One region of the Litchfieldia luteola genome, then DNA from elsewhere that is predicted to be linked to it. Evidence: riboswitches for the same ligand, from Rfam matches in the RefSeq annotation. Region 1 holds a riboswitch; the other holds the start of a gene.
What was found. Region 1 has a riboswitch for cyclic di-GMP ahead of J2Z26_RS02070 (DUF192 domain-containing protein). Riboswitches for the same ligand answer to the same signal wherever they lie in the genome.

Region 1 (14,896 bases):
TGAATAAGAATGGCTTGAATCATTAAATCCAAATCCTCGCTAGGCATTCTTTCTTTTAATTCATTCAATGAATCTTCGATACTACTACCATATTGCATTTCCTTTAGTACATGTTCTATCTCTTCTTTTATTGGCGACTGCGCCTCTTCCGCCACAGCCTTTAAGGCTTGTGGAAAACTAAATCCTGCTCGAAGTGAACCTACTACAGTTGTAAGCATATCTGGTAGCCCTTCATTAAACTTTGTCATTCGTTCTCTTTGTTTTTTCTTCACATACCATTTAGGAAGCATGAATCCGATTAATGCCCCAAGGAATAAAAAGAAGGGATTTTCTGAAGCTAAATAGAGAATTCCGCCCGTTAATGCTGTGCTTATCCATTGAAAAATCACATACTCTTCTGGCCTTAATTGTAGACCTGCACGATTAAGCATGATTTCAAGCTTTGAGTTCTTTTCCTTCGTTAAAACTTGTTTTCGAATTCTTTGCTTTGTGAGCTGCATTTGCACAATAAGATTAAACTTTTTACGGTCAAAGCCTTTTTTCTCACTAACGGCTAAATATCTTTTCATTCTTTTTTCTAAACTTTTATCTCTAATAAAGAGAAACTGGAGAATGGCTGTAAAAAACAGAAATGCACTAAATAGAAAGAGAATTAAGACAAACCATTTCATGCACCCCATTCCTCCTCTTCAATAAATACACTAGTAGGAATGTGAATTCCTGAAGCTTCAAGCCTCTCGTAAAATTTCGGCCGTACACCTGTTGGAACAAGTTTACCTTTTACTTTTCCGTCCGCATCTAGACCTTCTTGCTTGAAGCTGAAGATATCTTGTAGAACAATCACATCTCCTTCAAGTCCCTGTACTTCTGTGATATTAATAATTTTCCTTGAGCCATCCTTGAGTCGTGCTTGCTGAATAATCACATCCACTGCCCCGGCAATCTGCTCACGAATGGCTTTAATAGGAAGTTCGATTCCAGCGAGTAGTACCATTGTTTCTAAACGGGCAATCATATCACGCGGACTATTTGAGTGACCAGTAGCTAGTGAACCATCATGTCCAGTATTCATTGCCTGAAGCATATCTAACGCTTCTCCACCACGTACCTCACCAATAACAATACGATCAGGTCTCATCCTTAAGGAATTTCGAACCAAATCACGGATGGTAATTGCCCCTTTGCCTTCGATATTAGGTGGACGAGATTCAAGTGAGATAACGTGTTCCTGTCCTAACTGAAGCTCGGCTGCATCCTCTATTGTAATGATCCTTTCATCGTATGGAATAAAGTTTGAAAGAACATTCAGAGTCGTTGTTTTTCCAGAACCTGTTCCACCACTTACAAAAACATTTAATTTAGCTTTAACGCAAGCTTCTAGAAACACAGCCATTTCGTGAGTCAATGTTCCAAAGTTAATCATATCTTCAACTTGAAAGGGATCCTTGGAAAACTTTCTTATTGTAATTGTTGGGCCGTTTAGTGCGAGTGGTGGAATGATTGCATTTACACGAGAACCGTCAGGTAAACGTGCATCTACCATCGGGCTGCTCTCATCAATTCTTCTGCCAATTGGTGACACAATTTTCTCAATAATATTCATTACATGCTCTTCATCACGGAATTTAATCGAAGTTAACTCAATTTTCCCTTTCCGTTCACAGTAGACATGATTAGGGCCATTAACCATTACCTCAGTAACATTTTCATCCATTAACAATGGATTGATTGGTCCAAATCCTGCTAAATCATTTATAAGCTCATCGACGACTCGTTTGCGATCAATTTTCCCACGAAAGGATTCGTCTTCTTTAATAATTTCAATGGCCATTGCATCGAGCTTCGGAATAATTTCTTCCACATTATCATCCTTCAATTCTGAAAGGATTTGCTTATGTAGACGATTCTTCAGCTCTTGGTGTTTGTCAACTACCTCTTGGCGAGGACTATTTTTAGGAACTTCCTGTTTTCTACTTTCTCTAAATGATGAAACTAAATCTTTCTTTGGAATGTAATCAGGTTGAGTTGGGGAAGGAGTTTCAAGAGAGACGCTTTCCTGACGCTCTTGCTCCTTTTCTTTTATTCGATTTAATAGGCTCATTCTGCAGTCTCCTCCTTCAGGCGCTTACGGTTTAGGAATTTAGAGATGATTGAAGGTTTTTTTGCTTTTATCATCGAAATCTCCCGACGAGTTGTTAGTTGTTCCGCCATTTTAAAGACTGATTTTGCTAACTCAGTCTTACCTTGATTCATAACAAAGGGAATTCCTATATTTAAGGATTGTGATGCTATCTGAAAATCATTTGGTATATAGACAGGGTCATCTTCTCCTAATATCTCTGGAACATCGCTTGCCTGTATAACACTTTCCATTGTTGCACGATTAACAACAACCCTTACCTTTTCACGCATCCCGAGCACTTCAAGTGTTTCCAGCATCAATTTGGTATTTTTTAATGCAGCCATTTCAAGATTTGTTACAACTAATACTTGATCTGCTTTTTCGATAAATTGGAGTGTCTTTTCCTGCAATCCTACACCTGTATCGACAAGTACATAATCCTGCTGGACAAGTAATAAATCTAGCACTTTACTTAATATCTCTTCTGTTACTATTTCAGCGTATTCTGGACGTTCGGGAGCTGGTAAAACTTTTACCCCAGTCTCATGATTACATAGGTAGCTAGCAAGGCTAAATTCATCCAGACGATCAATTTCTTCAACTACATCTTTAATTGTGAATGTTGATTGAAGGTCCATAGCAAGACTAATATCACCGAATTGGAAGTCACCGTCAACTATACTAATAGATATATTCTTTTTAAATAAAGCAACAGCTAGGTTAACCGTAAGAGTGGTCCTCCCTATTCCACCTTTAGCACTACAAACGGCAATCAATTCTCCGCGTTTCTTTTTTCCTTGCTGTATCATTTGATTGTTTGTCATGAAATTTCACCCCGGTCTAGTCTAATCCCTAGTCTCATGTGTACGTATGTTTTTCTATCTTACTTTTTAACTGGTGGTGGTACGATTTTTGTATGAATGGTTAAATGAATGTTCCCACGTTCTGATGCATTAATTAAAGTTACTGAGTCTTCTGGCTTGAGTTCTAATGTAACGGAACTATACTCCGCATAAACTTCGTCTTCACTAGTGGCGGCTATCATTTTACGTCCAATAGCTAGAACTCTAACCTTAGAAAGAATTTGTTTTGTAACCACTGTATCAACATTATTTACTTTTACAACTTCACTGAAAACAACATCTACAAGATCTTCTGGCTCAATTAAGTTGGATACAGATTGAACAAAGTTTACACCTACTGATACTCCTCGATGTCCATCCGTCACTTTTCTAGAAACGAATAGTGTTTCTTCCTTTTCAGATTTAACTCTGTGAGTAAGAAGGATTTCTCCAGCCTCTATATCCGAAGTAGCGTATAGTCCTTCTACTTCTGATAGCTCAGTTACAGTTTGAGCATGTAGACCATCCTTTGGAACTTGAGCAATAACAAGCATATCCGATGTTATTCTTTGATTTTCCTTTATAAGTCCGTTTGCCTGCACAACTGGTACTGTGTTTTCATTTATCACCGCTTGTGTATCAAATTGATTCATATAGTTAAAGAATAGTACAGTTGTTATGATTCCCATTACTAATGCTAAAAGCATAATTATCTTTGATCTCATGTTTCTTCACCTACTCTGTTAATCTAATGCTGAAAGCACCTTTATTTAAACTATTAGGCTCTTCAAAACCAGTTCCTGCTCTTTTAATAAACATACCCGTTATTGAAGTGTCTTTTGAATCCATTGGATCGGTAATATAAAAATAAGCAAACCCCGTAATCTGAATTTGTTTCATTTGATTTACATAATCTCCATATGGTTTAAAAGTAGGGATAAGTATGATTCTCGAGCAGTCCCGATCATACACACTCTCAGCGGTATGTAAACACCCATCCACACGCTCTTTAATAACAGACCTTGTTTTTCCAGCGATATTCCCCGTTTCCGTATCTAGAATATCTCCCACTTTTATCTCTTGTTGATATCCGTTCCTTAAGTTATCTTCGTAGGTTGCCGCACCTGATCCGCCAAGTGCTAATACTCCAAAATTTCCATATTCAACTCCAGTTGAATCGACTTTGAGTTTATATTGCGTGTTGTAATCTAGCTTAATTGAATCATCTATACCAAGTGGTGCTGCACCAGTTGCTCTTCCCATCACCCTTAGTTCAGCTGCAGCATTACTGTGCACATCTATCGATTCAAATCCAAGCAGTTTTGAAAAGACTAAAGGTACTGTTTGCTTCAGTTCAATTTCAACTCGATCACCCATTGTAATCGTCATCTCTTGAAGATGGCCTTCTTCTCCATGTGCAAGTAGAACCTCATTGACTACATGCCTTACTGCATTTTCAGTATTCGTTAACTCCTGTGCCCCTGATAAAACCGCTGCATTCGCAACTTTTTGTAAATGACTTTTTGTCATATACATTGTTCCACCATCCATTACAAGGCCGCCCATTGTAAGTAAACCCATAAAAGCTAATGAAACGAGTAATAAAACATTGCCTTCTTCTTTTTGTAAAAATTTCTTCAGCCTCTTTTTCATTTTATTCACCCCTTACTCAACTCGTATGGTTGATTCAGTGGATAAAATAAGTGGAGTAGGCAAGAACGATGAAAAAAATGGGGTGACAATTTCAATTGGATAATCAAGGGTTATGCTCATATATTCTCCAGATTTTCTGTATTCTTCTGATGGTGAGATTGTAACTTTTAATAGACTAGAGTCCCCTAAATCAACATAGTCTCTAGCAAACTGTCTGATTTCAGCATCTCCTCTACCTAAGCCCCCCAAACGCACCGTTTCTTGAGTTGCTAAATGAAGATGAGTATAAGAATATAGCAATCTACCAAAATCGAATATCCCAGCAAGTAATAGTAGTAATATAGGTAACAACAAAGCCATTTCAACTAGGGATTGTCCCTTTTCTTCTTTTATCATAAAAGTATCCACCCTTTTGCAAATAAGGATAAGAGTGCTCCTCCAACAATTGCGACACCATAGGGATAAGTTGCTTGAAGTGCATCTTTATCTAAGGTTAATGGAATCCTAACTCCATTTTTTAATCCCACAATTGAATATAAAATTGATTTAAGACGAGTTAATACTCCTTTTCGGAAAAACAATATTCCTAATGCAATAATTCCACCAATTAGAGCCATGTAAATTCCAGTATAAAATACAAAAACTGAACCTTTAATTGCTCCAATTAAGGCTAATAGTTTTACGTCACCAGCTCCCATTCCACCTAACATATATGGAATGATCAGGATCCCGAGTCCTGTTAAAAAACCTAATACAGAAAATATGATTCCTGTTCCTATTGGTGAAAAAGCATGAATTATAAACGTAACACCGAGAGCTGGGAAAATAACTTTATTGTATATTCTTCGTGATTTAAGATCGGTTAATAAACAAATCCCTAACACGACGATTAGTAGGCTATTCATGATCATTAAGGATCCCTCTTTTCTACATAATCCTTTTAAAAAAGGCCTTACGTTAAATTAACGCAAGACCCTTGCTGGAATTCTTCTTATTGTGCACCATTACGATTCTGTACATTTGTTAATACGTCAGTAAACATTGCTTGAATTTGGTTTCTTAATAAAACTAGAGTTCCTACTACCCCAACCGCAATAACTCCTAATACTAACCCGTACTCAGTCATCCCTTGACCTTGCTCTTCTACTACTAATCCTTTTAATTTGTTCATCATTATAAATCTCTCCCTTTTTCTCAATTTTTAATTTGCAGTTTATGTCCTATCATGGTGTTGGTTTTCTTGATTGTACCGGCTGGAAGTTCAACAACTGAACTTGCCTGAGCATGCACCTTTCCGATCTTTCGGGGTGAGAAATGCTCGTCTATCGCAACAATGTCATTTTGTTCCGATATGTAAAGTACATCAATTGAATAGTTCATAAAAAACGAATGGATTGACCGGCAGGGTTTGATGTGGAGCCCAGAACCTGATGCAAGTGAATGAGTAAACATTAATCCGAATAATCTTTTATGAAAGCTGTAAGCTTTTCTCAGATCACTAGCAAGTATTTCATTGTTTGTCAGATTCATAAGCTTCATTTTTTCACCTCTTCTCTCCAACAAAAATAGCCCCTGCCTTTTACCGAAAGGGGGGATAAAGAATTGCAGACTAATAGATAGACTACACCCTGTATCTTTCGGTAGCTGGCTGGCATAGTGCATATTGCACTTTAGCCCCTGTAGCTTTGCGTCACTGATTTTCATCAGGTTTGCCTTTATCGAGATTCAGCAATTTTTTCACTTTTCCGACTGATCTCTTGCTTTTATGATAAATTTCCTAACCCAAAACGACAATCCTACATAAGACTTATTTATTTTCAGAATTTTTAATATTTTATTAGGTAGATGCCCCCATGATTTTTCCAACTAAAATAGGCCGATACTCACTGTTCAATTCTCTCCGTTTAAACACAAAGACCTATAGTCGATTTCATTGTAGGAATTTGTAGTCTTTTGTAATATCACGATATCTTTTGACGAATCGGTTTTCTTTTAGGATTTTGAGGCTATAATATTTATACAATCGCTTGCACTTATTATAAGGTGCTATGGAGAAGTAAGTTAAATCTCAAATTTAAAAGGTATAGTACTACTAGCCTACATTACATAAATTTTTCATGATCGAAGTACTATAAAATTTATTGGGGATAGTCATATGTTAAGCTTAATTATAGAAGCCAAGAGAATAAAAATGATTACTCTAGCACAGAAATATGGATTCACTGCAAAAGAAACCATACAGTGTAGCCAGGAGCTAGATAGACTATTGAATTTATATGGACAAGCTATGGAGTCACAAGATTCATGTGATGAAAACCCTGCCGCTAAATCGATTATTTCATAAAAAAAACATTCGCTTTAAAAGCGAATGTTTTTTTTACTCTCTTATCTTAAGTGGTTGTTTTTTACCGTATGTCAAAGTTCTCCACAGCCACTCTACTGGACCAAATTTATAATAGTTTAGCCAAAGCTTACTAAGGATTATTTGTATACTAAAAATAACAAGTGTTAAGATCAGTCCCACAAACGGACTCACTTTTCCATAAAAGCCCAATCCATAGCTATAAAACAACAATGTACATAATATGGATTGAAATAAGTAGTTTGTGAGTGACAATCTACCAACATAAGATAACGGTGATAAAATAGATTGCCACAGAGTTTTTCTCAATAAGAGGAGAATACTTGTTATGTAAAACATAGCAATCGCAGGGCCACCTATCGTATCCTGTATAAATTCTGTCATCAGGTTTTGATCGAATAGATATGGTAGAAGTTTAAAGGGTAGTCCAATCATCAATGTAATAAACCATACAATTTTAATCGACTTAATATTCTCATCTACTTTCGAAAACCATTTAACTTTTGCAGAGAGGGCTCCAAGTAAAAACATTGGCAACAAAGTCACTAGCATAAATGGAAAATTAAATGGGCCATTTACCATATACCAATCTTGAAACCGTTGAGAGGTAATTTCGGTAAATGTTCCTGTACTATATACCTCAACCGATTGCTCAGTCATTTTTTCATCATATGGAATTGTTAGAGCAGATGGCTCAAATAACAAGGCTAACAAGAGAAGTCCTGTCATTAATATTGTCGGAACAATGATTAATACCAGTGACCATACCAATAATGTGATTGGCTTAACCTTATGAAATAAATAGAAAATAACCCCGATAATTGCATACGTAATTAATATATCACCATGCCAAATTAAAAAGGCATGAATACACCCTATTATCAATAGCACAAATAATCTTCTAAAATAGAGTTTTGGAAAAGAAAATCCTTTTTCCATAACACGTTCTTTAAATATCATAACTCCAAAACCAAACAGAAATGAAAACATTGTGTAAAAACTTGCTTGGGCAGATAGATTGATAAAATCTTTCGTCCAAAGATCCAGTTTATCTGTCCACCAATCCGGCCCAATATAAAGTACAGGTGAATTAAAGGCTGCCATATTGACTAAAAATATCCCCAATATCGCTAATCCCCGAATAATATCAATCGATTTAATTCGTTCTTTTTCTTGAATAGGTGTTAGTTGATTCATCTTTACACTCCTACACTGATAATTTTTACCATTTTTTCATTATAGTTGATTACTAGACATAATTCTAGGTTAAGTTACTCTTCTTACAAAGGATAAGAAAATTCACGTCGTATAGGCCTTCGTCATATACTTAAAGCAAGATTATTATTAAAGGGTGTTTTAGTTATGCCAGCTTTCGTCGGAGCAGTAAAAGTAAATAGTGTTGGGGGAAGCTCAGTGTTTAATATCGGGGACGTATTTACAATTTCACCAAGTAGCAATGCCAAAACATATGCTGGTGCTGGTTCATTCAATACGGGAGATGGATTATATGTTCTTAATAGACAAAGTTCAACCAACACTTATGATAGAGATGTCGTTGATCAGCCTATTGCAGGTAATGCTTAACATTCATCTGCATACTTTACCTTGTAAGGAGGGTCCTTAGTGAATTTCTACATCAATCAGAGTATTTGCATCAATTATTTGCGAGTCGGTTCAGTTGCAAACTCATCAGTATTACAAATTGGTAGTGCAGGAATCATTAAGCCTATGAGTAATTTGTATAATACCGGTGGTTATACACAACCGGCACCTGAAATAGCTACTGACCAAACTGTTGTATCAGAAAACGCTTCAGAATTTGTCCCGGCTGTTCCACTTTCTACAGTTAGTCGATAGGCATTCACCTATTTGCCTTCTATTGAATATATAAATTTATAAATGGGATTATGAATGCTTTGGGAGGGATTCTAATGTATATGTCTTATGATATGAATCAGTACTTGCAGCAACTCCACACATATGTTTTAAAACAGAATGAAAGAATTAACCATTTAGAGACTGTTATCTTACGATTAGAAAATGATATTAAAGAAATTAAGCAAAAACCAAGTACAAACATCGAAAGAATTGAGTATAAGTTTGATCAATTAAAGGTGGAGACACTTGAGGGTACCTTAAATATTGGACTGAATCCATCTGATACTGGAGCCATTGATGATTTCTCCGTTTCACAAGGGAAAATGCAGGTTCCCCCTTATAATCAATTTAACAGAGAATATGTTGAGGGAATCCGTGGAGAAATGGTGATTTATTTGGAGGATGAATGTTTAGATTTAATCGATACGATTGAGAAAAAGCATGGAGCTACATTAGATCAAGCCTACCGTGATTTTATTATTGATGATATTTCTAAACAACTTGATACTAGAATTGAATATCACTTAAATCAGCAACTGTCTAATCCATCCCTTCCACGCAACGAACCAGATATCATTCATACTAATGTTGTTGCGAGTATGAAAGCTGACATAGAAAATGCGATTAATGCTTTCATAATTAATCTTCCAGACAATATGAAGGGAGCAAACTAAAGATGAATTTTACAGTCGTTAACCGAGACTTATCGGTTGGGAATATTCACGTTGTAGGTGTTTCGACTTCATCTATCTTTTTAATCGGCGATACGAAAACGATATCTTTGTCTTCAGCTTTTGATACTCCTGCAGAGTCTCTAATTATTGGACCATTTGTTCCACTGACCCCTTCAGTATAAGGAGCTTTAATATGTTAAGAAGATCGTCAAACGTTAAAAATATATATGTTAACTCAGTAGGTCTTGGCTCTGTTGTGCAAATTGGAGACTCTACTAATCTCCGTCCTCTGTCTAGAGCCCTTGCTGTCCAAAGAGAAAAACAGGTCTTTTTTGGAGTAGAAGGAAATTTTGATGAATATCCAGTCTTCACAAAGCCTCTAGTGCAACCTCATTTTTATGAGAGGGTAAACATGGTTGAGCACAACTTGAAACCTACAATAAATGTTAATAACATAAAAGTTTCTGCCATCTCAGCATCAGGTATTTTTCATGTCGGATCTACCGAACATATCTCTTCAGAGTCACGGGTTAAGCATATCCGTCAAATACTTAGTGATGAAGAAGAATAGGAATAGAAAGTATATATATCTTAATTTCATTAAAAGGGAGTTTTTTAATATGCCATCTATTGTTGGCCCTATTCAAATTAACAGTATAGAAGGAATTGTTAATTTAGGGGATTCTTTTTATATTTCACCAAAAGGGTCTTCTAAAAGCTCATTAGGTTCTGGTGGAGCAAATACGGGTGATTTTCATATCGTAAATAATATTTTAAGTGCAACGAATGCAATTGACCCAGATGTCAATGATTCTAATATTACCGCCAATGCTTAATATAAAAAAGAAACTATCCTGACCAAAGGATAGTTTCTTTTCATTTTTACCACCAAAATCCAGGGTAACCATAGCCGAATCCATACGGATACGGTGGATAGAACGGAGTCGGTCCATAAAAGTATGGGTTTAGTAATGTACTTCCAAGTAGGCCACCTAATACTCCACCTACCAGTGGTCCCTCAAATCCGCCACCATAGCCCCAATAAGGTCTTCTTGGTCTAATGTATGGTCTTCTTAAAGCTCTCGTGTCCATTGCATGAATAGGAAATTGTTGATTCATCTGTTTACCTCCACATGTACCTAATTAGTTGTTCAATAAAGGATATTCAACTAGTAGGTAAATGTCGTGGGCTTTTAACTAGATTTGCCAATAAATCTTACACCCTATAATTTTAGTAAGTGTCCACCGTCAAAATAATACAAATAGCGGTGGGTTAACGGCTTCTTCCAAATATATTCGATTGCTTTTGTGTACAATTCGATTTGAGTTCGGTATCTTTCTTCTAAGATAGGCTTGGCCTCTTCAAAGCCACCTTTATACCTGCCAGTGATTGCATCTGTTTTATAATCGATTAGTGTTAGGCGATTTTCATCCTCGAATATACAATCAATAACACCTTGAACCAATATATTTTCTTCTTCTGCTTGCTCCCATTTTGCATAGGCCTCATTCGCTGGCAAGGCCAAGCTAAATGGGATTTCTCTTTTGCAATAAGGGGCTTTAGTTAGTCTCTTTCCAATTTCAGTATGGAAAAATCCTACTATATTCGCAATATCAATTCCTTCAGCTTGTTCACTTGTTAGGAGCTCAGTATTTACCATCTTTGCAATTTGTTCACGTAAGCTCGCTTCATTCATATCCTTTGCAAAGTCAATATGCTGCATAACCATATGCATTGCTGTCCCTTTTTCTGCCGGTGTTAATGACTTCTCCTGCATAAAACGTGGGCGATCAGCAAGTTTTGGTTTCATCTTCCGAATAAATTCCGTGGAACTACTCTCATCAATACTATCATGCTGCCTTTTGATCTCAGTGACAGTTTGTTTGGATCGATGTGAAGCCGCCAATTGATTTGGGTAGACCCATTCTAATTGACTTATTATTTTATCTTTAAATGGACTTTCTACGGCAACAGGACTACCACTTTTTAACGCCTCAAGTAACTCTGCATCATTTTCTTTATCGTCAATAAATACTTCTTGAAGACTACCCGAATGAATCAGTTCCACTAACCATTTAGCAGAGTCATTTTTTATTTCTTCCGGCACACGCTGAATTGTTGCCCCTTCTCCCCGTAGAAGTTCACAATCCTTATGTCGTATTAAAGCAGGACCTATCCAGTCCATATACGATTTGGCAAGAGCTCTTCTATGGTCGGAGAGTAACCAATTCTTATTCTCCAATTCATCCTGCCACTTTTCAGTCTGCTTTTGGAACTCTTTTACGGTTCCAACAAGATATAATTTTTCTTTTGCACGTGTGAGTGCAACATAAAGTACACGCATTTCTTCGGCAATTAGTTCAAGCTTCATCTTCTTTTTCATAGTGGACAGGGTAATCGTTGGATAACTAATACGTAATTTCGGATTTACAAATTTAGAACCAAAACCTAATTCTTTATCAAGTAGGTACTTTTTATTTAAATCCATCATGTTAAATTGCTTCGACAATCCTCCAACAAAAACTACCGGGAATTCTAGTCCTTTACTTTTATGAATGGTCATTAAACGAACAACATCTTCTTGTTCCCCTAGTGCACGAGCCGTCCCTAAATCATCTCCACGGTCCTGCATTCTTTCGATAAATCGTAAAAAACGGAAAAGCCCTCTGAAGGAAGTTGCCTCATATTGACGGGCACGGTCATATAAAGCTCTCAAGTTAGCCTGACGCTGTTTCCCTCCAGGTAAACCGCCTACATAATCATAAAACTTTGTTTCACGGTATAGCTGCCAAATCAAATCAGATAACCCTCCATGGCGAGCCTCTGTCCTCCACCTTTGAAGGTTTTCATAAAAAGCTTTTACCTTATTTATTAATTGAGAATCTGTATGACCTTCTTTTATAAAAGCAGTCATTGCCTCATAATAGGAGGTTTGCTTTGAAGAAATACGAATCACCGCTAATTCCGTTTCATCTAATCCTACAATAGGTGACCTTAACACCGACACAAGCGGTATATCCTGAAAAGGATTGTCAATCACCTTTAGTAAGGACATCATAATTGCTACCTCAGTAGCATTAAAATAACCTGAACGAAGGTCGGCATATAGTGGGATTCCTTGTTGCTTAAATTCCTCAAGTATCTGAGGAGCCCAAGGCATCGAACGTAAAAGAATAACAATATCACGATACGTAATATTTCTTGTTCTTTTAAGCTTTGAATCATAGACCTGGAACTGATTTTGAATAAGTTCTTTAATCTTTTTTGCCATCAACCTTGCTTCAAGTTGGGCAGTTTCTAATTCAGCTTGATCAAACAGAACGGACACTTCATCTTCACTATCTTCTTCTGTGGAAGATTGGGCTTCTTCCTTCCCCTCACGCTCAATAATTAATAGCTCTGCTGCCATATCATTATTGTCAGGATAAGCTGCTCCCAGCTTTAGCTCTGCGTCGTGATCATATTCAATTTCTCCAACCGTTTCTCCCATGATCTGTCTGAATAAAAAATTCGTACCATCAAGAACTTCTGCTCGACTTCTGAAGTTTTTTGATAGATCAATTCGTAGACCTGTGTTTGCTCCATCCTTGGTAAAGCGTTTATATTTACCTAAAAATAGAAATGGTTCTGCAAGTCGGAATCGATAAATGGATTGTTTTACATCTCCAACCATAAATAAATTTCCGCTTACTTCGCCTTCCTTCGTAACTAATTGTAAAATGGATTCCTGAACCATGTTCGTATCCTGATATTCATCAACTAGTACTTCTTCAAACTGTTCTCGGTAATCTAGAGCAGCATCAGAAGGAATCAGGTCTAATCCATCATTTTGATTAGCCAATATTTCTAAACAATAATGCTCTAAGTCTGAGAAATCGACAAGACCCTTCTCTTCTTTTAATTTTCGGAATCGATTTCCAAATTCATTAACCAATGTAACCAACATTGAAATAACATCTTTCATTTCACGCAAATCTTTCAAGTAATTTGCTGGTTGACGACTAAAAAGTTCTTCTTTTATTTTCTTAACCTGATCCTTTGCATCATCTCGTAGCTTTGTAACTCTCTTAAGTAAATCCGGATCGTACTCATCACCTTTACAAGGTTTTGCACTAGGGTACGTTAAGTTTTGCATTTCTTCATAAAGATGCGACCAGGACATTTTACTTGCAGATAGTAATCGATTTAGTTGCTCTAAATCTGTTTCTATCGTAATTGCACGTGGGGCTGGTCCTCCAGGTTGCTTTGTTAATTCCATTGCTTGTAGTAAACGGTTCTTGGCTCCATTTAAGTTGAGCAATACATCTGCCATTAGATATGGATATAAAGAGGTGTCCTCCATCTCCGTATCCTCGCGGACATCATAATTTGCTATCATTTCATCCAACCATTTTTCAGGATTGGGATGAGCCCTTGAAAAGTCATACAGCTTACGTATCATATCTTGTAAGTCTGAGTCACTTCTGTCGTTCGTATAACGATCTACTAAATCAAAAAACAACTCATTCGACTCGGAACTATAATACTCTTCAAAGAGCTCCTCTAATACTTCATCTCTAAGAAGCTCCCCCTCTGTTTCATTTGCTATTCTAAATCCCGGATCGATATCTAACATGTAGTAATACTTTCTAATTACATTCAAGCAAAAGGAATGAATGGTTGAGATGGATGCACGATTTAATAAGGTTAGCTGCCTTCTTAAGTGAAGGGAGGCCGGCTGTTCCTTTAAAGCTTTTTCAAGTGCCTCACCAATCCGGTTCCTCATTTCGGCCGCTGAAGCATTTGTGAATGTCATAACCAGCAGGCAATCCACATCAATCGGGTTATCTGTTGAAAGAATTTTTTTGATGATACGTTCTACTAATACTGCTGTTTTCCCTGAACCTGCAGCCGCCGCAACTAAGATATCCTTCCCGCTTGAGACAATCGCTTTCCACTGATCATCCGTCCACTGACTACCAATCGGCTTTTCAATATGATTAGAACTCAAGGCTAGTTCCTCCCTTCCTTACTTTCTCAAGTACATCATCATTTTTCTCTTGAACTAGTACTCTATAGTCGTTGTCCTCTACTGATTGATCAAATTGACAAACAGTTTTATATGAACAATACGTACAAGGGGTTTTATCCTTTAGCTTATAAGGATTAATGTCAACATTACCCTCGGTAATACGGTTACCAATGTTCTTAAAGATACCCCTAATATGAGTTCGTAAATGTCCTAAATCTTCTTCACTTGCAATCGCTGAGGTTGAGTAAAAGCCACCCTTTGTTTTGATTGCGGCTGGAACAATTTGAGAATAACCAGTTTCTAAGGTTTGGTCCATCAAACGAACAGCTTCTTCATCTCCAAGTAATAGACCC
Region 2 (14,896 bases), on a different contig from region 1:
AGGAAGTTAGTCTAGGAGGATAATACTATGTCCATTGAGCGTATCTCTTCTAACTCAACAGTGAACAACAACATAGATTTGGTTAGATATCAAACTAAACCAATAGAGGTTATTGATCTTGAAGCAGTAAAAGAAATATCAAAAAAGGAAACAGATGATAAACAAAAAATATCTAAAGAAAGTGTACAGGATATCATAGATAGTATGAATGATTTCTTGCAGCCTACACAAACATCTTTAAAGTTTCAGCTCCATGAGAAGCTACAGGAATACTATGTTTCTATAGTTGATAATAAAACGCAAGAAGTAGTTCGAGAGATTCCATCTAAGAAATTATTAGATGTATATGCAGCAATGACGGAATTTGTTGGATTAATGGTAGACAAAAAGATTTAAAGGTGGTGCATCTAGGTGAGAATTGGTGGATTAGCAAGTGGTATGGATACTGACACCCTAATAAGGGATTTAATGAAAGCAGAACGAATGCCGCTTGAAAAACTTACTAGAAAAAAGCAAACATTAGAGTGGCAACGTGATGAATACCGAAACGTAAATAAGTTATTAACTGAATTGAGAAATATGTCATTTGATATGAGACTTCAAGGAACTTATTTTTCAAAAACAACAACTAGCTCTTCTACAAGCGTATCTGCAACAGCAAATGCATCAGCTTCAGAAGGTACTTATAACGTTAAAGTAGAGCGTTTAGCAACGGCTGCGGTTCGTGTAAGTCAATCATCAATATCGAATAACCCGGCTGCAAAAGTTGATCCTAATGCAAAACTATCCACTCAAGAAGGAAAGTTTAATAGTGGTTTCGATTTGAATGCAGATGGTATGATTGAGTTTTCATTAGTAAGTTATAATGAGAATGGAACAAAAAACCAACCAGCTCCATTTGTTTTTGATCCCACACAAGTTTCTTTAAATGATGTATTAAAACAAATTAATGATTCATCATTGGGTGTAAGAGCCTTCTATGATGCTACTGCAGATAAAGTAGTTATGGAACGTACTAAGACCGGGAACTTTAATCAAACAACTGAATTTTTAGGGGCAGAGATTGGTTACAATGGTACAACAGCGTCGTTTTTAGCTAATACGTTACAAATGAAAGCTGGAGATAATTCTACAGGGACATGGGTATCAACAGAAACGGGTGGTACAAATGCTAAGTTCACTTATAATGGAGTATTAACAGTTGAGCCACCAACAAATCAATATACTATCAACAATATCACTTTCAATTTTTCAGAAGCAACTAACACTGAAGAAACAATTACAATATCTTCTAACACTGATAAAGCATTCGATAGCATTATGCAGTTTGTAAAAAAATACAATGAGGTTATTGAAAACCTAAATGGTAAAATCTCTGAAGAAAAATTTAGAAGTTATCAGCCTTTAACTGAAGAAGAAAAAGAAGCGATGACTGAAAAGCAAGTTGAACTCTGGGAAGAACGTGCAAAAAGTGGATTACTTCGTAGTGACACTATTATATCAAGTGGTTTAAACCAAATGAGAGTCAATATTTATACACCGCATTCTGGAGCAATTGATGGGTATAAACAGTTGAGTGATTTAGGGATTTCTTCTAGCTCTAATTACCGCGATGCTGGAAAGTTGTCTGTAAATGAAACCGAATTACGTAATAAACTAAGAGAAAATCCAGAGGCAGTATGGCAGTTATTTGGCTTAAATGGAAATACAAATGAAACTAAAGGTATTGCTAGAAGATTACAAGAAACAATTGATTCTACAATAAAAAAAATTGAAAATAGAGCTGGGAACAACCTCCGTACTAATCAGCAATTCGGAATTGGAAGAAACTTAATCAATGTAGATAGACAAATCAATAGATTCGAAGACAGGCTTGTCCAAGTTGAAGATCGTTACTGGAAGCAGTTTTCGGCAATGGAGAAAGCAATTCAGAAATCAAATCAGCAATCCATGTATTTAATGCAGCAATTTAGCCTAGGAATGTAAGAAAAGGAGTGATTCAACCATGGCTACAACTAATCCATATGCATCCTATCAAACAAACTCGGTGACAACAGCGTCACCTGGTGAGCTTACATTAATGCTTTACAATGGCTGTTTGAAATTTATGAAGTTAGCAAGAAAAGGCATTGAAGAGAAAAATATCGAGCTTAAAAATACAAACCTTCAAAAGGCACAGAACATCATTCGTGAGTTAATGGTTACATTGAATATGGAATTAGAAGTATCTAAAAACTTAATGTCCATGTACGACTATATTAACCGTCAATTAATGGAAGTTAATATAAAGAATGATTTAGAGATTCTATCAGAAGTAGAAGGCTATGTTACTGAGTTCCGAGACACTTGGAAACAAGTAGTTCAACTCAACCGTCAACAGCAACATTCACAAGGTGGCCAAGCCTAGTGAGTGCAGTGAAGGCTCTCTATCTAGTAACAAAGGAACTTTATGACCTTTTGCAAAAGCCGTTTACTAGTGAAGAACGGGATTCATTGATACCTAACATTGAAGAATTACTAAAAACTAGACAAAACATCATAGAGAAGGTAAATCCTCCTTATACAGATGGAGAAAAGCAACTAGGGGCAGAGGTAGTTAAACTAAACAAAGTTATCGATGAAAAACTAGCCCAACTTAAACAAGAAATCCAACTAGATCTCAACCAACTAAAAAAGACAAAAACATCAACGAATAAGTACACGAATCCTTATGAGTCTGTTTCCTCAGACGGGATGTTTTTTGATAAACGAAAATAGGTGAATGTATGATACAACTTAGTGTTTTTCAATATGATATGTTGGAACGTTATATCGCTTTACTGGATACTGTAGAAGAAGCATTTGAGTATGTAGTAGAAGGCTTTGAAAACTATGAACGTACTCAAGGAGATCAAGTACTTGCTGATATTTTCTCTGCTTTTTCTCAAATTGCGAGTACGAATGAAAATCTGGTGGCGCTTTTCTCAGGGGAATTGATGATACTTCAACACTTAGATCAATTCAGCGGAGTGATTAAAGAGGTTGAGAAGCTCGAAGGCGCTTATGATAATCACACACTAAAACAACAATTGATTACTCAATCTATCTTTCCTGCGTATCAGGCCTGGAAACTTTCCATTCAGAAATCCTTATCTAAATATACTAGTCAATAATTAATGGCTCCCGACATAGGGAGCCTTTTTATTTTCTAGTAAGTGTAACAGAAATAACGTATTTTTAGTTCAATAGCCCCAATACGATTTGGTCTGTATGCACTATTCCCTACAACCACATTTCGACATATGATAATCTTATAGTTTTTAGAATATTCTGAGTGAAAAAAGGCAAATCACGGGAAACTTTGAGACGCAAAGCCATGGGCCTGACCTACGATAATGATATACGTAGATGGCAGCCGGTTGCCACAAGGAGTCATAGTCCTAGTCTATGAACCTTGATAAGGTTTTTTTATTTGGAAAAATTAAATTAAAGGTGGGACTATGTAATGAATAAACAAGCTTTTCGAATGTGGACTTTTGTAGTAATGCTCGTCATAGTATCTCAAGCATCTTTAATGCCTGCTAGCAAAACAGTTGCAGAAACGATGAACACTCTCCAGCCGCCTAGTAACGTTACGTTAAGTATTGAAAATGAGAACGACATTGTGCTACGTTGGTCTCCAGTTCTATACGCTACAGGCTATAAAATCTATCAAATTATTGATGGACAAGCTGTTTTAGTAAGAACAACTACAGGTATAGCAGCTTTATTTTCGAATATGCCTGCAGGGGAGTATAGCTATACTGTTCACTCTTATAGTAGTAGTTTAGGAGAATCTGGTCCTTCAAAAATTGTAACAAATGTATCCAACAAAGATACTGAAGCTCCAGTTACTAGAAGTACTGCAAATGAAAATTGGCTAACGCAGGATACAGTCATAGAGTTGTTTGCAACAGATAATGAAAGCGGTGTAGCAAATACATATTACTCAATTAATAAAGGGGCTTTTAGAGAAGGTTCAGTCTTTACACTAACTGAAGAGGGGATCAATAACGTATATTTCTATTCAGTTGATAATGTGGGGAATATAGAAAAAATACAAACCCAAGAGGTTAAAATTGATAAAACACAACCTGAACTTTCTATAGACTTACAAGATGTTTATTCATTAGGTGCAGAGGTTGTTCTTACTTATCATGCTGATGATAAAGTATCTGGTATCTCTTCTGCAGAACTGACGGTTAACGGTCAGGTGATAGAGAATGGTGGAAGTTTTAAATTTGACCAACCAGGTGAATATTTGGTTAAAATTGAAGCTGAAGATCACGCTGGATGGAAATCAACTTATGAGAAAAAGGTTATTGTCCAAATCCCAGTGAGTATCGAAGTAACTCCAGGTATATTAAAAGATAATAATGGACTTTTTACCGTAAAAGTTTATCTGCCAGATGTTCTTACTATGAAAGATATAGATTTAAACAGTGTAACCTTAAATGGTGTTTCTGCTAAATCGGGTACTGAAGGTTTGCAAGAACAGGCTGAGTTAGGACAGTTTAAGTTTAAACGTGAGGATTTTGACTTAGTATCGGGGGAAGTTACTTTGGAATTTAGAGCTTCTCTAGGGGACCATGATATTGTTGGTAAAGCAGTTGTAAAGGTAAAATAGCTATACAAATGACACTTTCAATTACATGAGGGTGTCATTTTTTAATTTTCCTTTCAATCCCGAGAATAAATAAAAGCTCCCTCAGGCGTTAGGGAGCTCCAATAACTTCTACTTTGTTGCCATGGTCCACAATCTCCAACTTACTAGCCTTTCGCAAGTCCATATACTCCTCACTGATCCTCACCAGTGGTTGATGTGGCTCATTTTCATGAATAAACACAATTTCAGCAATTTCTCCATTACTTAATTTTACTTCTTCACGAATGTATTGCCTCATCAAATACCTTACAAACGGAACGACAATCGCAGGGTTTAGCTTATTGCTATTCGCTTCCTTCATCAGTTCATTAATGGCTGCAAATACACTCTTCTTCGGCTGGTAACTCCTTTCAGAACATATCGCATCAAAGGTATCTGCAACTGAGACGATTTGTACAAGGAATGGAATATCCTTTTGCTTCAATCCGTTCGGGTAACCAGATCCATCTAATCGTTCATGATGTAGTAAAGCAGCGACAATCACATTAAGGTCAACATTTGTTGCTTTTTTAAGCATTTCAAATCCCTTAGTGGTGTGTTGAGATACTTGTGCCCATTCAGCCTTTGATAGTTTATCAGGCTTATTTAATAAGTCTGGGGGAACGGTCATTTTACCGATATCATGTAATAATCCCATTTGGCCTAGTTTGGTTAATTCTTTTTTTCGAAGACCTAATAGTTTACCGATAATGGCTGCTGTTATTCCTACATTTAAGCAGTGCCGGTAGGTATATTCATCAAAGCTCATGCTTTCGTTTATTTGATTGATAAACTTTGTGTTCTCTATTGATTTTTCAAATAAAGGCACGAAATCTTCAAAAATCTGTTGCATGGGTGGCAACAGATCTGGGTGATGATCATTAAAGATTGCTTTCATCTTCTTTAGGTTTTCACTATATAATTCCTGAAAACTTTGTAATGGGCTCGGCTCAGAACTGTTATCTTCCTCAACATTTATGAATGCTCGGTTTTGATAGTTTTTAAGTTGTAAAATGTGGGTCTCGTTTAAGACTGTTCCTTTTTTTAACAATAGGATCCCATGGTCAGAATAGATGTCATCTGAGAGTGTTTCGCCAACTAGTTCAAACGAAACCTGCATACTTTTTGTTTTCATGAGGAGTCTCCTTATCTACGTAGTATCTGTATCTTGCGGTTATTTTTACGTTCAAACCAATCTATTCTAATTTTAACAAATTTCTACTATATTCGACAATATTTTTCTGAATTTTTAAATCAATTTAAATTCGACATCTTATAGCCTTCTATTTATTAACAATTCTGTCACACCCACCATGTTTTACCACCATTAATATAGGGTAAAATAAAGGTAGGGAGAGTAGTACAGTTCTACTAAACCCCTTAGCTTATCCAATGAGAAACAGATACATTCCTAGCACCTGTCATAACCGGTGAATTCAAGTCATATACTCTTATACTTAAAATTATTTGAATTCACAAAACATTCACAAAATATTTTTAGGTTTAAGCAGGAATAGGAAAGGGTAATGTAGAATTGTAGTAATATAGCCACAAGAAATAACTTGTTAACTCAGGTTATGTCGAAAGGCTAGGCACTTCAAGGTTGGTGCTAGTAATCCCTAATGACTAGTCACTCTGGTCGATTTCAAAGGAGGAGTTCATGTATGAATTACAACGTTCGCGGTGAAAACATTGAGGTAACTCCAGCATTACGAGAGTATGTTGAGAAAAAACTAGGTAAATTAGAACGCTATTTTGACGGTACTCCGGATGCCAATGTAAATGTAAGCCTAAAAGTCTACAATGATAAGCAATCTAAAATAGAGGTAACGATTCCAATGACGGGATTAGTACTACGTGCAGAGGAATCTCATGTTGATATGTATGCAGCGATTGACCTCGTAGTTGATAAACTAGAGCGTCAAATTCGTAAACATAAAACAAAAGTAAATCGCAAGCTTCGTGATCAAGGCGGCACTCGTGCATTCTTTGAAGCAACAAATGGCACAACAACTAACGTGGCTGTTCAAGATCTGGATGACGAAGACTTTGAGTTAGTGAGAACAAAGCGTTTCAACCTAAAACCAATGGACAATGAAGAAGCCATCCTACAAATGAACATGTTAGGCCATAACTTCTTCGTCTTCACAAACGCATCTACTAACAACACAAATGTTGTTTACAAACGCCGTGATGGCAAATACGGAATTATTGAGCCGAATTAATATCTAAGGGTGTAGTCATATGGCTACACCCTTTCTACTTCCTTTTCCCGTTAAATGTTGTTCCGATTCCCTATTAATGTTAAAATTAAAGTTGATTTATTTTACAAGCTATAACCACCAATATTTACGTTCTATCAAGATATAGAACGTAGACAGGTTATTTTTTACATATAAAAACCATCTAAATGAAAACAGAGGAGCGTTTTTGATGCTTGGAATTTTAAATAAAGTGTTCGATCCGAATAAACGTAGCTTGAAGAAGCTTGATGCGCTAGCTGCTAAAATTGAAGAGTTACGTCCAGAGATGGAGAAGCTCTCAGATACTGATTTCCCTTTAAAAACAGCTGAATTTAAAGGTCGCTATGAAAAGGGAGAAGCACTAGATAGTCTATTAATAGAAGCATTTGCGGTTGTTCGTGAAGCTGCTAAGCGTGTACTAGGCTTACATCCATACCATGTTCAGTTAATGGGGGGAGCTGCCCTTCATGAAGGTAATATCGCTGAGATGAAAACAGGGGAAGGTAAAACATTAACTTCGACAATGCCTGTTTATTTAAATGCGCTAACTGGCAAAGGTGTTCACGTAATCACGGTCAACGAATACTTAGCAAGCCGTGATGCTAGAGAAATGGGCGAGCTATATAATTTCTTAGGTTTAACAGTTGGGTTGAACTTAAATGCTCTTTCTCGTGAGGAAAAAATTGAAGCGTACCGCGCTGATATTACATATGGAACAAATAATGAGTTTGGCTTCGATTACCTACGTGATAACATGGTCCTTTACAAGGAACAAATGGTTCAACGTCCACTTCATTATGCAGTAATTGATGAGGTTGACTCCGTATTAATCGATGAAGCACGTACACCGTTAATCATTTCAGGTTCAGCTCAAAAATCGACTTCTCTTTATATTCAAGCTAACGGATTCGTTCGTACGCTGACCAAAGAAGAAGACTATACGTATGATGAAAAATCAAAAGGTGTTCAATTAACGGATAAAGGAATTGAAAAAGCTGAGAAGGCATTCGGTATCGAGAATTTATTTGATATCAGCCATGTAGCTTTAATTCACCACATTAATCAGGCGCTAAGAGCGAATTCAAGTATGCACCGAGATGTAGACTATGTTGTTGATGAAGGTGCGGTTGTGATCGTTGACCAATTTACAGGTCGTTTAATGAAAGGCCGTCGTTATAGTGATGGATTACACCAAGCAATTGAAGCAAAAGAAGGCTTGGAAATTCAAAACGAGAGCATGACACTTGCTACGATAACGTTCCAAAACTACTTCCGTATGTATGAAAAGTTATCCGGTATGACGGGTACAGCAAAAACTGAGGAAGAAGAGTTCCGTAATATTTACAATATGTATGTTGTCTCAATACCGACGAATCGACCAATCGCTCGTGATGACCGTCCTGATTTAATTTTTAAATCAATCGATGGCAAGTTTAAATCAGTGTGTGAAGATATTGCAGAGCGCCATGCTAAAGGACAACCAGTACTTGTTGGTACGGTTGCGATTGAGACATCTGAGTTAATTTCTAGATACTTAACGAAAAAAGGCATCAAGCACCATGTTTTAAATGCGAAAAACCATGAAAAAGAAGCTGAAATCATTGAGAATGCTGGTCAATATGGTGCGGTAACCATCGCAACAAATATGGCTGGTCGTGGTACTGACATCAAGCTTGGTGAAGGTGTAAAAGAAGTAGGCGGCCTTGCAGTAATTGGTACAGAGCGTCATGAAAGTAGACGTATTGATAACCAGCTACGTGGACGTTCTGGACGTCAAGGTGATCCAGGTATTACGCAATTCTATCTTTCAATGGAAGATGAGTTAATGCGTCGCTTTGGTTCAGACAATATGAGAGGCATGATGGAGCGTCTTGGAATGGACGATACTCAGCCAATCCAAAGTAAAATGGTATCAAAAGCAGTTGAGTCAGCACAAAAACGTGTTGAGGGTAATAACTTTGATGCTCGTAAGCAGCTTTTACAATATGATGATGTTCTTCGTCAACAACGTGAAGTTATTTACAAACAGCGTTTTGAAGTACTAGATTCAGAAAACCTTCGTGAAGTGGTTGAACGTATGATTCAATCAACGGTTGAAAAGAACGTAGGCATTCATACAAGCAGTGACTTACCAGAAGAGTGGGAGTTAAAATCAATTGCTGAGTTTGTTAATGGTAACCTATTAAACGAAGGTGACCTTACTGAGCAGCAATTAAAAGGTAAAGAGCCAGAAGAAATCACTGAGCTTATCCTTTCAAAAGTAAAAGAGCGTTATGATGAAAAAGAAAATGAGCTATCAGCCGAACAAATGCGTGAGTTTGAGAGAGTAGTTGTTCTTCGTGCAGTTGATAGTAAATGGATGGATCATATTGATGCCATGGATCAGCTACGTCAAGGGATTCACCTACGTGCTTACGGTCAAACAGATCCTTTACGCGAATACCAATTTGAAGGATTTGCAATGTTTGAAACAATGATTGCATCAATTGAAGAAGATGTTGCAAAATATATCATGAAAGCTCAAATTCGTAACAACCTAGAACGTCAAGAGGTTGCAAAAGGTCAAGCAGTTCATCCGAAAGATGGCGACGAAAAACCGAAGAAGAAACCGGTTAAAAAGTCTCTAGACGTTGGGCGAAATGACGCTTGTATTTGTGGAAGTGGCAAGAAGTATAAAAACTGTTGTGGTCAATAAAGAAATCAAGGTGAGAGGCTTTTCTCTCACCTTTTAAGATTGACATCATTTTATGAGGTGAACGTATGGAACTAGTAGAGATAAAACAAGAGCTTGAAAAAATGGATAAACGTTTAAACGACTTTAGGGGGTCTCTTTGACTTAGAGGCTAAGCAAGCACGAATTACAGAGCTAGAGGAGCAAATGACAATGCCGAATTTCTGGGACAGTCAATCTGCTGCTCAGAATGTGATTAACGAATCAAATGCCTTAAAAGAATCAGTAGATCAATTCACAGAGCTATCAGAGAACTATGAAAACCTTCAACTAACGTATGAGCTTGTAAAAGAAGAGCCAGATGAAGAGCTATTAGCTGAACTTGTGACTGAAATCAAGGCTCTATCAAAAGAGCTAAATGAATTCGAACTCCAGTTATTATTAAGTGGAGAGCATGATAAAAACAATGCCATCCTAGAGCTTCACCCCGGAGCTGGTGGTACAGAGTCTCAAGATTGGGGTTCAATGCTCCTTCGTATGTACACTCGCTGGGCTGAGAAAAAAGGCTACAAGGTAGAGACACTAGACTACTTACCTGGAGATGAAGCGGGTATCAAGAGTGTTACCCTATTAATTAAAGGACACAATGCGTATGGCTACTTAAAAGCAGAAAAAGGGGTTCATCGACTCGTCCGTATTTCTCCTTTCGATGCATCAGGCCGTCGCCATACTTCCTTCGTATCTTGTGAAGTTATGCCTGAATTCAATGACGAAATTGATATTGAGATTCGTACGGAAGACTTAAAAGTTGATACGTACCGTGCAAGTGGAGCGGGTGGGCAGCATATCAATACAACCGACTCAGCGGTTCGTATAACCCATACTCCAACAAATACGGTAGTAACTTGTCAAACAGAGCGTTCACAAATTAAAAACCGTGAACGTGCGATGAAAATGCTTCAAGCTAAGCTTTACCAATTGAAGATAGAGGAGCAAGAGGCTGAGTTAGCAGAAATTCGTGGAGAACAAAAGGACATTGGATGGGGAAGCCAAATCCGTTCTTACGTCTTCCACCCCTATTCGCTAGTAAAAGATCACCGTACCAACACTGAGGTAGGAAATACCCAAAGTGTAATGGATGGTGACTTGGATCCATTTATTGATGCGTACCTACGTTCTAAATTAAATTAAACACTATGTAACCATCGAACAACTCTGTTCGATGGTTTTTTGTATTTATTTACCACTATATAAGACAAAATATATAGCCGATATATGAGATACAGAAACCTTAGCTTCGAGATATTTCAAATGATATATTAAGATAGTAAAAACAAGCAATTATAAATAAAATCTAGTTTTACACTATTTACCAAGTGTTAATGTTTTTTTCATACTTTTGTATTAATTCCAACAATTTTCGACAACTTATTTCTTTTGGTATAAAAATATTGTAAAATTGTACTAGTATCAACAATTGGGGGGATTCTTTATGTCAGAGCAAGTCAATTCACTTAAGCAGTTACGGTTACTAGACATTACTCGTAAAAATAAACTAGTAGCAACCGTAACATTCATTTCAGTTATTTTAGCTATTATTGTTGACATTGCAATTAAACAGCCTTTATCTATGATTCTAACCATTGCGATCGGAGGAGGACTATTTGTCCTGATTCTATTTTTACTAAACCACAAGAAAATTTGGATTACTAAAACTCCTTATTTTTCAATAGTAGGTTTGAGTGTTGTTTTGTATTTTATTATGATTGCTAGTGAATCAGTAACAATGATTCTAATTCCGTTTTACTTGTTAACGACAATTGCAATTTATAACATGCGCTCTACATTAATTACTGGAGTTGTATTTGCAGTAGCATTAAGTGCTAACTTCTTTTATATCTCTAGTGCTACCCTTCAATTCGATTTAAGAGTCATTGTTACTTATTATTTATTATTTTCACTTATTGTCTTAACTCTTATATTTTTAAATCGAGTATCACTCAAAATGCAGAGCGATATGAATGAATTACAACAAAAAACACAATTGTTATTTGATCAACAGACTAAACAGGGTGAGCAGCTGATTGAAGGGACGAAAACAATTAGTGAAAACCTTGGTAAAGTACGTGTTCAAAGTGAAGAGCAGCTTCATTCTTTTAATGAAATGAGTATAGCAGTTGGAGAAATCTCTTCTGGTATGGCTACTCAAAACGAGGCAGCTAGCACAATTACAGAATCAATTGAGAGTCTTAATCTGACGGTTGTCAAGTTAGTAAACGCTGCAAGTAACTTAGGATCTCAAACAGATGAAGCGAATGGAGCTTCAAAAGCTGGTAGCGAAACAGTTAATACTTTATTGTCGAAAATCTCAGAGTTCCAAAAATCGATCGACAGTATGTCAACAACGATGAACCAGTTAGTTGAAAAGATTCATGAAACGACTGGATTTACAGATCATATCCAAGAAATTGCGTCTCAAACAAACTTACTAGCACTAAACGCTTCGATTGAGGCAGCACGTGCGGGTGAAAGTGGAAAAGGCTTTGCAGTAGTAGCTGAAGAAATTCGAAAGTTATCATCAGTAACGTCAAATGCGGCAGACCGTATTTCTACGAACCTTTTACAGGTTAATGAAAGTACAAAAGTCTCAAAAACACAAATGGAAGAAAATGCGAAGAAAATGGTTGAGAGTGTAGACCTTACTAAGCAAACAATGGATGCCTTCTCAAGAATTGATAAAACCGTCAATGAATTAAACAGCACAGTAGACCACTTTGAGGAAATTACTTCGGTCATTGGCACATCTTCAAAAGCAATCGAAACATCCGTTGGTGACTTTGCAGCCATAATAGAAGAAACAACAGCATCACTAGAAGAAATCTCAGCATCACTCGAAAACCACAACAACCAAAACAGCCAGCTTGTCTCCTTCATCCAAAACACGGACAACGCTACAGCTAAGTTGGTTGAGTTAGTAAAAGAATAACCGTGGAACCTCTGGATGTTTTCAGAGGTTTTTTTGTTTGATGTTTATTCGACAAATGCCACGTATCTGTCGAATTCTTCAGGATTGGGGGATGTGTTCGACAAGTGCGTGGCATTTGTCGAACGGGCAATAACCTCGCTCAGCATTCGACAAGTGCGTGGCATTTGTCGAATCCTTCGCATGCATCCACCCACATTGACACAAACTATTCACAAAAGCACAAAATCCGTCTTGAAGTTGCTGTATCAGCAAAACAAGAATTTTGTCGCTTTAACACGTTATACCAATGGCGTTTACACATTTACACACCCGTGCTATACTCTCAAAGGTTGTATGAACAACTGTTAGTATTCGCAGTGTTTGGGGGAAATAAATTATGATGATGTCAGCAAAACAAAGACGTAGAAATAATACATTTAATCCTAGGATTCAATTACTCAAGGAGTATATTTACATATTAATTGGCTCAGCAATCGTCGGGATTGGATTCAACTTATTTCTATTACCAAACAGAGTTGCTTCTGGTGGAGTAAGTGGGATAAGTACAATTTTTGATTCATTATTCGGGTGGGAACCGGCCTTTGTTCAATGGGCTTTCAATATTCCACTTTTTATAGCAGGTGTTATTTTTCTAGGAAGACAGTACGGAATTAAAACATTAATAGGAACACTCTTTTTACCATTTGTCGTTTTCCTTACAAGAGACATGGAGCCTGCCACATTAGACCCACTATTAGGTGCCCTGTTCGGTGGAGTGGTAGTAGGTATAGGATTAGGATTGGCGTTCAGGGGAAATGCTTCGACAGGTGGAACGGACCTGGCAGCACAAATCGTGAATAAGTTCACAGGTTTATCTCTTGGTACATGTGTTGCCCTAATTGATGGAATGATTGTTATTGCAGCAGCTTTTGTTTTTGACCTTGAAGGTGGCCTTTATGCTTTAATTGGTTTGTTTGCAACGAGTAAAACAATCGATTTAGTTCAAGTAGGCTTTGGTTATTCAAAGATGGCTATTATTATCACTACTAAACAAGATGAAGTGAGCAAGGGAATCTTTGAAAAAATTGATAGAGGGGTTACAAGACTATCAGCAGTGGGCGGTTATACAGATGATGAGCGTCCAATCCTTATGTGTGTCGTTGATCAAACAGAATTCACTAAATTGAAACAATTGGTCAAAAGCATTGATGCGTCTGCGTTTGTCGTGGTTATGGACGCTTCCGAGGTGTTGGGGGAGGGTTTTAAACGAGCGTAAATTGGTTATAATAGAGATGTATTTCCAAATATTACTCTAGGGGGAGTATTGTGTGAAGAAAAAGCTACTTGCTTTACTATTCGGAACATCGCTAGTGCTAGCAGCATGCGGCGGTGGAGGCGATAATGCAGCTGAACCGGCTGATACTGGGGATGCAGGCGCTACAACTGCAAACGCCGAAAAAATCTATCAACAAAGCTGTGCAGCATGTCACGGTGGAGATTTAACTGGAGGAGCTGGACCTGCATTGAATGCTGTAGGATCTAAGTACTCTCAAGAAGAAATTGAATCAATTATCTTAAAAGGCCAAGGTATCATGCAAGGTGGTATCGTTAAAGGCGAAGAAGCAACAGCTGTTGCTGCTTGGTTAGCTGGTAAGCAATAAGGTAACCAAATGAAGGTTTCTGTCATTGACGGAGGCCTTTTTTGTTTTTTGGTTTTGAGTCTACGACTTATTCAGCCAGGTTTCGCTATAATCGCATCAACGAGTCCGAATCAGCCACTTATTCAGACAGGTTATCCTGCAAACGCACCAAACGTGTCCGAATCCAGCAGTTATTCAGACAGGTTCCCTTGCAATCGCACCAAACGCGTCGGAATCCACCCCTTATTCAGCCAGGTTTCCCTGTAACCTCATCCAACGAGTCGGAATCCACCCTTTATTCAGCCAGGTTTCCTTGTAACCTCATCCAACGAGTCGGAATCCATCACTTATTCAGCCAGGTTTCCTTGTAACCCCATCAAACGAGTCGGAATCCAGCACTTATTTAGACAGGTTCGCCTGTACCCACACCAAACGAGTCGGAATCCATCACTTATTCAGACAGGTTTCCCTGTAACCTCATCCAACGAGTCGGAATCCACCCCTTATTCAGACAGGTTTCCCTATAAGCCCATCCAACGAGTCGGAATCCAGCAGTTATTTAGACAGGTTCGCCTGTACCCACACCAAACGAGACCGAATCCGCCACTAATTCAGCCAGGTTCGCCTGTACCCACACCAAACGAGTCGGAATCCGTCACTTATTCAGCCAGGTTCCCCCTGCAACCTCACCAACCCCTACCGAACCTAAATCTC

Region 2: linked by a shared signal. The riboswitch ahead of J2Z26_RS15960 (fibronectin type III domain-containing protein) and the one ahead of J2Z26_RS02070 (DUF192 domain-containing protein) in region 1 are both predicted to bind cyclic di-GMP.

What each region holds. Positions count from the first base shown of each region.
Region 1 covers NZ_JAGGKM010000001.1:393,363-408,258, reverse strand. The annotation lists gene J2Z26_RS02110 (type II secretion system F family protein) at 1-671, opposite strand, end outside; gene J2Z26_RS02105 (TadA family conjugal transfer-associated ATPase) at 668-2,101, opposite strand; gene J2Z26_RS02100 (CpaE/TadZ family protein) at 2,098-2,946, opposite strand; gene cpaB (Flp pilus assembly protein CpaB) at 3,006-3,689, opposite strand; gene J2Z26_RS02090 (pilus assembly protein TadG-related protein) at 3,700-4,617, opposite strand; gene J2Z26_RS02085 (TadE/TadG family type IV pilus assembly protein) at 4,630-5,013, opposite strand; gene J2Z26_RS02080 (A24 family peptidase) at 5,010-5,528, opposite strand; gene J2Z26_RS02075 (Flp family type IVb pilin) at 5,609-5,791, opposite strand; gene J2Z26_RS02070 (DUF192 domain-containing protein) at 5,812-6,156, opposite strand; cyclic di-GMP riboswitch class I at 6,254-6,341, opposite strand; gene J2Z26_RS02065 (aspartyl-phosphate phosphatase Spo0E family protein) at 6,773-6,961, shown strand; gene J2Z26_RS02060 (DUF418 domain-containing protein) at 6,995-8,176, opposite strand; gene J2Z26_RS02055 (spore germination protein) at 8,342-8,563, shown strand; gene J2Z26_RS02050 (spore germination protein GerPB) at 8,603-8,836, shown strand; gene gerPC (spore germination protein GerPC) at 8,911-9,531, shown strand; gene J2Z26_RS02040 (spore gernimation protein GerPD) at 9,534-9,713, shown strand; gene J2Z26_RS02035 (spore germination protein GerPE) at 9,725-10,102, shown strand; gene J2Z26_RS02030 (spore germination protein) at 10,152-10,367, shown strand; gene J2Z26_RS02025 (hypothetical protein) at 10,414-10,650, opposite strand; gene addA (helicase-exonuclease AddAB subunit AddA) at 10,755-14,522, opposite strand; gene addB (helicase-exonuclease AddAB subunit AddB) at 14,512-14,896, opposite strand, start outside.
Region 2 covers NZ_JAGGKM010000005.1:300,598-315,493, forward strand. The annotation lists gene flaG (flagellar protein FlaG) at 28-396, shown strand; gene J2Z26_RS15940 (flagellar hook-associated protein 2) at 412-1,986, shown strand; gene fliS (flagellar export chaperone FliS) at 2,006-2,407, shown strand; gene fliT (flagellar protein FliT) at 2,407-2,757, shown strand; gene J2Z26_RS15955 (DUF8042 domain-containing protein) at 2,766-3,152, shown strand; cyclic di-GMP riboswitch class I at 3,313-3,406, shown strand; gene J2Z26_RS15960 (fibronectin type III domain-containing protein) at 3,485-4,645, shown strand; gene J2Z26_RS15965 (HD-GYP domain-containing protein) at 4,734-5,798, opposite strand; gene hpf (ribosome hibernation-promoting factor, HPF/YfiA family) at 6,328-6,888, shown strand; gene secA (preprotein translocase subunit SecA) at 7,097-9,601, shown strand; one part of gene prfB (peptide chain release factor 2) at 9,667-9,738, shown strand; one part of gene prfB (peptide chain release factor 2) at 9,740-10,768, shown strand; gene J2Z26_RS15985 (methyl-accepting chemotaxis protein) at 11,070-12,563, shown strand; gene J2Z26_RS15990 (YitT family protein) at 12,946-13,818, shown strand; gene cccB (cytochrome c551) at 13,871-14,203, shown strand.